Regions from separate parts of the Pseudoalteromonas sp. SG43-5 genome, predicted to be linked through region 2. Evidence: predicted binding sites of a transcription regulator. Region 2 holds the regulator's gene; the other holds the start of a gene.
What was found. The regulator ArgR, encoded in region 2, controls arginine synthesis, uptake and breakdown. The targets are predictions, from matches to a motif close to ANTGAATANNTATTCANT.
Positions count from the first base shown of each region.

Region 1: argC (N-acetyl-gamma-glutamyl-phosphate reductase) is a predicted target of ArgR. The motif match lies at 1,786-1,803, and genes of this name have one in related genera.

Region 1 covers NZ_JACJFA010000007.1:111,735-116,173, forward strand. Annotated here, with positions in the region: gene H5161_RS09730 (hypothetical protein) at 1-527, shown strand, start outside; gene argE (acetylornithine deacetylase) at 581-1,729, opposite strand; gene argC (N-acetyl-gamma-glutamyl-phosphate reductase) at 1,954-2,964, shown strand; gene argB (acetylglutamate kinase) at 2,965-3,732, shown strand; gene H5161_RS09750 (ornithine carbamoyltransferase) at 3,740-4,439, shown strand, end outside.
Region 2 covers NZ_JACJFA010000001.1:338,567-343,005, forward strand. Annotated here, with positions in the region: gene rplU (50S ribosomal protein L21) at 1-59, opposite strand, end outside; gene ispB (octaprenyl diphosphate synthase) at 482-1,453, shown strand; gene mdh (malate dehydrogenase) at 1,544-2,476, opposite strand; gene argR (transcriptional regulator ArgR) at 2,702-3,169, shown strand; gene H5161_RS01555 (Dyp-type peroxidase) at 3,177-4,076, opposite strand; gene H5161_RS01560 (ABC transporter ATP-binding protein) at 4,125-4,439, opposite strand, start outside.

The sequences.
Region 1 (4,439 bases), on a different contig from region 2:
ATGAAGAGTCTGGCAATAGTGATGTAGTAGTTAAGCTTGATGCAAAAGACATTGTTAGTTTTAATATGGATATGGGTTTAGCTAATTCAAAAGCGTTAATGGATGCTTCATTGGCTATTAGCAAGGCGCAGCAAGAAGCGGGTGATCAACCGCTGACGTATGAGCAAGAATTACAGCAGCAAACACTTGTTATGCAAGCAATGAGTAAATTAGAGCCGCGTAATGTTAGCTTTGCCTTAAATAACCAGGGTAAATTAAAAGATTTACTCTCAAGCGAGCTTGAAAAGCAAGGTATGACGCTTGAGCAAATGGAAATGACGCTAGAGCAACAGTTACAACAAGCTCCTGTAACTGAAGATATTGCAGAGGCTTTAACTAGCTTTGCGAAAGGTTTGAATTCATTCAGTGTGTCTGCAAAGCTACCTGAAGGTAAAACTATGATGGAAATTAACCAACAAGTTATGATGCTAGTAGGGCAACCTGAAGAGCTAGTTAAGTTTATTAACTTAGAAGTTAAAGGTGATTAGGCCTTAGTTCTGTATTAATAAAGGCGCCAATTGGCGCCTTTATTGTAATCTTATTAGCTAAAGCAATTTGCTTTTATAAGATCAGTGATTATTTGTTGTGATGGTTTTATTTTTTCCATCGCTAAAAATTCATCAGGCTGGTGTGCTTGGTTAATTGAGCCTGGGCCCATTACAATCGTTTCACAACCGAGTTGCTGGATAAACGGCGCTTCAGTGCAGTAATTTACTGCGACCGCTTTTTGCCCCGCTATTTTTTCAGCCATTTTTACTAAAGCACTGTCGGTGCTCCCACTAAATGCCGGTATTGGTTCATGTAAATCAATAACGCTCACCGCATTTGGGTATTGCTGATTTATCTCTTTCGTTGCATCGAGTACTAATGCTTGTAGTTCTTGTACACTTAAACCTGGTAATGGGCGCATATCTATATGCATTTCACAGCAACCACAAATTCTATTCGCGTTATCGCCGCCATGAATATTACCTAAGTTTAATGTTGGATAAGGGATTTCGAAGTGGTTTATTGAATACTTATGCTTTAATTGTTCTTTTAAGATCATCAATTTTGTAATCACTTTATGCATTACTTCAATGGCGTTAAGACCACGTTCGGGATCGGAGCTATGCCCAGAGCGACCAACCACTCTTATTGCTGTACTCATATGGCCTTTGTGCATAAATACTGGCGTCATATCAGTAGGTTCGCCTATTATACAACGCGCAGGTTTTAAATTCGGGTGCTTACATATTTGTTGTGCACCAGCCATCGTTGTTTCTTCGTCGGCGGTGGCAAGGATTAAAATAGGCTGAGTTTGCTGCTTTTCATCAAGTTCACTAATCGCTTGTAATACAAAAGCAAAAAAGCCTTTCATATCAATACTTCCTAGCCCATACAATTTGTTATCGAGTTCGGTAAGTTTAAATGGATTATGATTCCAACGACTGTCATCAAAAGGCACTGTGTCGGTATGACCAGCTAGCATTAATCCGCCATCACCTTCTCCGCGTTTTGCTAATAAATTATAGCGCCCTTTACCTCCTTCTAATTCTATAATTTCACACGTAAAACCGATTGTTTCGCACCAACTGGCTAGGAGTTCAATTACGTTTTTATTGCTCATACACAGGTTGTCTTCAATAGCACTAATTGAAGGGGCTGCAATCAATTGTTGGTACATGGAAATAAACGAAGGCAAAGGCATAAAAAAATCCAAAATTATTATTCAATTTAATTGCATAACAATATAAAAGTATTTATGATGAATATCAATTCACTTTTTAAGCATAAATATATTAAAAGTAACGCCATGAAAATAATGCGACGATAATCAAAATTCATTAATAAAAAAGACTTAATTAGCGTCTAAGCTAGTTTAAGCGAACATTATAGATAAGTAGTAATTAATTTTAAGATAACGAGTAACAAATGAATGTAGTGATTATTGGCGCAAGCGGATACAGCGGCGCAGAGTTAGCAAGTTTAGTTGCTAAGCATCCAAACTTAACTTTAACAGGCTGTTATGTATCTGAGGGTAGCTTAGATAAAAATAAATTGCTAAGTGATTTATACCCAGAGCACCTTGGCTTACTAGACTGCCCTTTACTTCCTCTTAGCGTATCAGCTTTTGATGACATTCAAAGTGATGCTGATTACGTATGCTTATGTACCGATCACAAAGTAAGTGTTGATCTAGCGCCGCAATTTTTAGCTATGGGTAAAAAGGTATTTGATTTATCTGGTGGCTATCGTTTAGCAAGCAATGACGACTACGTTACTTACTATGGTTTTGAGCATCAACATCCAGAGCTTTTAAATGAAGCGGCTTACGGTCTAGCTGAGTGGAACCATGATGCTATCGCTAATGCAAAGCTAATTGCTGTTGCAGGTTGTTACCCAACAGCAGCGCTTAATGCGCTAAAACCGCTTAAGCAAGCAGGCTTATTGAGTAGCGAAAGTATTATTATTAATGCGGTTTCGGGCGTTACAGGCGCAGGGCGTAAAGCCAGTGTAGGAACGCATTTTTGTGAAGTGTCGCTTGCACCTTATGGTTTGTTTAACCATCGCCACGGCCCTGAAATTGAACAACACCTTGGCCACAAAGTGTTGTTTACACCGCACTTAGGTAATTTTCCGCGCGGTATTTTAGAAACTATTTATGTACAGCTTAAGCCAGGCGTTACCAAGGAAAACGTTGCATCGGCTTATCAAGTACTTACGAGCGAGCCATTAATTCGTTTATTAGGCGATAAAGTACCTTCAATTAAAGGTGTAGCTAAGCAGCCATTTGTTGATATTGGCTGGCAGCAACAAGGAACGCAGTTAATTGTGATGTCTGCTATTGATAACTTATTAAAAGGCGCTGCTGGACAAGCTTTGCAGTGTATTAATATTTCTATGAATTTAGATCATACCACTGGTTTAAAAGGAGCGTTTTAAATGAGTAAAAAAACGTGGGTAATTAAACTAGGTGGTGCAGTACTTAATACAGAAAATGCAGCAAAAGCGTTGTTTGATGTATTAAATGAGCAAAAAAATGATGAATTTGTCATTGTACATGGCGGTGGCGCTTTAGTTGATACATGGTTAAAACAAGCGGGTTTTGCCAGTGCTAAACACCAAGGATTACGTATTAGCCCAGCAGAGCAAATGCCTTATATAGTGGGTGCACTCGCAGGTTGCGCTAATAAACAATTAATGACTCAAGCTATTAGTGCTGGGCACAAGCCTGTGGGCTTAAGCCTTTTTGAGGCAGGTGTTACTGCCAATCAAAAGCTAAAAGCGCTTTGCTTAGTGGGTAAATGTAAAAGCAACGACGATTCTATTGTTAATGATTTACTTAAAATCGGTCGCCTACCGATTGTTAGCTCTATAGGCTTTGATGAGCAAGGGCTTTGGTACAACGTAAATGCAGATGAAGCAGCAGCGGCTATTGCTAGTAACTTAAATGCTGAGCTTATTTTTATGACGGATGTTGAAGCAGTGCTTGATGAAAATAAACAGCCGTTACATCAACTTGACACAAAACACATTGATACTTTAATTACAAATGGAGTAATTGTGGGCGGGATGGAGGTCAAAGTTAAGACCAGCCTTCACGCTGCCCAACATTTACGACGCGGTGTGTATATTTCCAGCTGGCAAAAGCCAGAAAATTTAACTGCTCTACTACAAGGCGAGCATGTCGGAACTAAGATTACACCATAGGTTTATTATGTTTGAGAATTTTTTAACGGGTTTAGAGTTAGACCAAGAAGGCGCACTTAATTTATTAAAGTTAGCGCAAGATATAAAAGCAAAACCAGAAAAATACAGCAACGTATTAGCGGGAAAATCAATCGTAACATTGTTTGAAAAACAAAGTTTACGTACTCGCTTATCGTTTGATATAGGTATTAACCGCCTTGGTGGCCATGCAGTTTATTTAGATCAGCAAAATGGCGCTATGGGTGCACGTGAATCAATTAAAGATTTCGCACTTAATATTTCTACTTGGGCCGATGGTATTGTTGCACGCGTAAATCAGCACAGCACATTAACTACATTAGGTGAATACGCATCAGTACCGGTAGTAAATAGTTTGTGTGATTTATACCACCCATGCCAAGCTCTTGCTGATTTTTTAACGCTTCAAGAAGTTCACGGCGATGTGAGCGAGCTTAAAGTGGCTTACTTAGGTGAGGGCAACAATGTAACTCATTCATTAATGCTTTTAGCTGCAACGCTTGGCACTGATTTTGTTGCTGTAACGCCAAAAGGCAGCTCGCCTGATTCGCAAATCCTTAAAAAGGCAGAGCAAATAGCGGCAATGAATGGCGCATCAGTGATGGTAAGTGACCGTGTTGAAGCGGCTGTTGGTGCAAACGTTGTATATGCAGATACATGGGTATCAATGGGTGATACAACACCGCTTG
Region 2 (4,439 bases):
ATCGTTTGACCTTCAGTCACACGATGCTGTTTACCACCACTTTGGAAAACCGCGTACATAATTAACTCCGTCTGTGCACCCTCAAATCGGCGCAACTAAAATATTCTTCGATAGGGCGCGAAGTTTACGCTAACGCGAAATAACTAGCAAGCCTATTTTGTAATTAAAATGAATAAAAAGTAGCTGCTTTGAGAGCAATTCAATATTTACCCCATTTTATATTAATTGGCCCTTTTGCCAAGCGCTTTTTAACTCTTAGCCGAAATAAATTAATGTACTTAAATATGACCCTCACAGCTCAATATCTAAGCACACCATAAACTCTATATTGATTATCAATTAATCAGTTATCTTGGCTAATTCAGTCTAAATTAAGTACTTTAATAGTGTTTTTTCAATCAATCGTCACAAAATATCGAGCTAGTGCATTTTTTGTTGTACAATCTGCGCCGTTCACACATAAAAATTGGCTCGGAGATCAATGGATATAAAAGCTATCCAGGCGTTAATCGAAAGCGATATGAATGACGTCAATCAACTTATACATGCGCAAATGCGCTCAGATGTGGCGTTAGTTAATCAGCTTGGTTTATATATAGTTAGCAGTGGCGGCAAACGCGTTCGTCCAATGCTGGCTATTTTAGCAGCCAAAGCGCTCGGTTATCAGGGTAAAGATCACATAACACTTGCAACAATTGTTGAGTTTATCCATACAGCAACGCTATTGCATGATGATGTTGTAGATGAATCAAACTTACGACGTGGCACGCCTACAGCAAATGCTGAATTTGGTAATGCTGCTAGCGTATTGGTTGGTGACTTTATTTACACTCGCTCATTTCAGCTTATGGTTGGCCTTGGAAAAATGCAGATTATGCAAGTACTTGCCGATGCAACAAACATTATTGCTGAAGGTGAAGTATTGCAGCTGATGAACTGCAATGACCCAGATACGACTGAAGCCAGCTATATGCAGGTTATTTACTCTAAAACGGCTAAATTATTTGAAGCAGCTACAGGCCTTGCTGCCATTATCACAGAGCAAGACCAAGCGACACTTGATGCACTAAACCTATACGGTATGCATTTAGGTACTGCGTTTCAACTAGTAGATGACGTACTCGATTACAATGCAGATGCTGAGCAGCTAGGTAAAAACATTGGCGATGATTTAGCTGAAGGCAAACCAACCCTTCCGCTTATTTATGCTATGCAACATGGTAGCGAGCAGCAAACACAGCTCATTCGTGATGCAATAGAGCACAGTAATGGTATGGAGCATTTAGAAGAAATTTTAACTGCACTAAAACAAACTAATGCGCTTGAGTTTACAATGCAAAAAGCAGAGCTTGAGGCCGAAAAAGCCATTGCCTGTTTAGACTTTTTAGCTGAGTCTGACTATAAGCAAGCACTTATAAGCCTTGCCCGTATTGCGGTTGACCGCGACCACTAGTTTTAACTAGTTAAGTTACACAGTGTGACATTAATTCTGAGCAATAAAAAAGCCTGCAAATGCAGGCTTTTTTGTTGCTTAAAGCGGCTATTACGCCATGAAATCAACACCTTCTTTGATGTCTTTTTTCAGAGTTTCAAGCATGTCATTTTTTGCTTTTGTTTCAAATGCGCTTAGTTCGCCGTAAGAAAGAATTTCTTCTACGCCGTTTTTACCTAAACGTACTGGATGTGCAAAGTACTCTGCATCGCCATTTTCAACAGCAACGTAAGCGTAATCTACAACTTCTTCACCTTGTAGGCCTTTAACTAAAGACATACAAAAACGAGCTGCAGCAGCACCCATAGATAGCGTAGCTGAACCACCGCCTGCTTTAGCATTTACAACTTCAGTACCCGCATTTTGGATACGTGGAGTAAGTGCAGCAACTTCTTCATCAGTGAAAGAAACACCTTCAACTTGAGAAAGTAGAGGCAGAATAGTTGTGCCTGAGTGACCACCAATTACTGGTACTTTTACAGTTGCTACGTCTACGCCTTTAAGTTCAGCAACAAATGCTTCTGAACGAATAACGTCAAGCGTAGTAATACCGAATACGCGTTTAGCGTCGTAAGTACCTGCTTTTTTGAATACTTCAGCAACAATTGGAACTGTGCCATTTACTGGGTTAGTAATAATACCTACTAACGCTTTAGGACAGCTGGCAACAATGCCTTCTGCTAACGTTTTGATGATGCCAGCATTTACATTGAATAAATCAGCACGATCCATACCTGGTTTACGCGGCATACCCGCTGGGATAAGAACGATGTCAGAGCCTTCAAGCGCTTTATTTAAATCGTCTGCGCCAAAGCCTGCAACTTTAACATCTGTTGGGATGTGAGAAAGGTCAACCGCAACACCTGGTACTACTGGTGCAACATCATAAAGTGATAATTCAGAGCCAGCTGGTAAGCCTGTTTTTAATAATAAAGACAACGCTTGGCCGATACCGCCTGCAGCACCTAATACAGCAACTTTCATTGGAATTCTCCGTAATTTGAGGTAGGAAACATTTGTGGCTCTTAAGATAATGAAATTAGCGACTAAAAACAAATTTATCCTGTCTATTTCAAGTATATTTTCGACCATAGTCGTAAACTTATGTGATTTAACGCATCAAACTGGCAAGTTAACTAAACAACTGCTGCATAATTATTCATTTTTGTGTAGAATTTGCGGCATAAATAACAAAAACGAATAAAGACTATGCAACCACAAGATAAACAAGAAGCACTAGTAAAAGCATTTAAATCACTATTAAAAGAAGAAAATTTTGGCTCTCAAGGCGAAATAGTTGATGCGTTAAAAGATCAAGGTTTTGACAATATAAGTCAGAGTAAAGTTTCACGCATGTTAAGTAAATTTGGCGCTGTACGCACACGCAATGCCAAACAAGAAATGGTTTACTGCTTACCTGCTGAAATGGGTGTACCTACGGCTAAAAGCCCATTACGCCAATTAGTAATCGACATTATGCACAACGAAATGATGATCATCATTCGTACCAGCCCTGGTGCTGCTCAGCTTATTGCACGTTTATTAGATTCATTAGGTAAAGCAGATGGCGTACTAGGAACTATTGCCGGCGATGACACTATTTTTATCGCTCCTGCTAAAATATCTGAAATAGATGTAACACTTGAACGCGTTCGCATTTTATTTGATACGGTTTAATAGCAAATTAAATTTGTTTTAAAAACCCTATTGAAGGTGCAAAGAAAGCAGAGCCCATATCGGCTTGAGTAAAATCAAGCCAGTGGTCGTAGCAATCCCCTTCCCCTAAACGACTATTAAGTACTTTTTCAAATGCGGTGCCCGTACAAGCGCATGTAATTGATAACATTCCCTGCTCATACACGTCGCCATAAGGCATGCTTTGATTTAATAGTAGTGGTTGTCCGTCTTCGTCTTTTAGCTCACTTCGCGAAGCATGGCTGGTTTCGATCGCTGGGGTAATTAGCGTGTTATCAAGACGCGTACGTCCCATTATTTGCTCTTGCTCACTCAATGATAAATGCTGCCACATAGTTAAATCATGTTTATAACGCTGAACATGAATATAACTCCCCTGATCTTCAAAGCTACCAGGGTTGCTGATTAAAGCCGTAGCGCGCTTTTTTCTTCCATGTGCGGTGTCGCCACCATAAATAAAACCGTTAAAATCACGTCCATCTAAAAAGCGAAAATTCCGAATTTGCTCCACCAGCTCTACATCGGGGGCAAATAATTTTAAAATTTGCAGCGCAAATAAATGGTTAACGTCTTCACGGTCAGAGCGAATTTGTACAAATAAATCGCACGGTTGTACGCTCATTTGGTGATCGCTATGGGTTATATTAGGAAAGCTCTGTAATTCGCTTGGAATATATTCAGGGAGGATATGCGGCCAGTATTGCGCACCAATAGCAACCATACAAGAGAGCATTGATTCTGAAAATTGATCGCTAAACTCCTCTTCTATAGCGCTTACTTGTTTTAACTTTGCGCGAAGTGATTCGTCTTGACCATCAAACACATTAAAAAATAAGTGCAAACCGTGTAAGTTTGCTTCAGCACAAATCCCTGATTGCGCTTGCGCCATTGTTATTCCTTAGTTTTACAGATAAAAACACAGCGAATAACAAATTAATTACGATTCGAAAAAATTCACCGTGTGAGGTTTTATTTTTATTATAACCTGATCATTATTTTCAAATGACTGGCCATATTGTGCTGCAACTTCAATTTCTTGTTCATCAATAACAAGCGAATAAACATACGCCGAACCAATAAAGCGACGACTTATGATGGTAGCTCGCTTGCTGAATTTGTCACTTTGGTTATCTGCCACTAACTCTATTTGATGAGGGCGCACATATATAAGCCCTGCACTTACATTATGCTTACTCTCAACATAAGATTCGACTAAACCAAATGGTGTTTTATATTCAGTTGCGGTTAACAT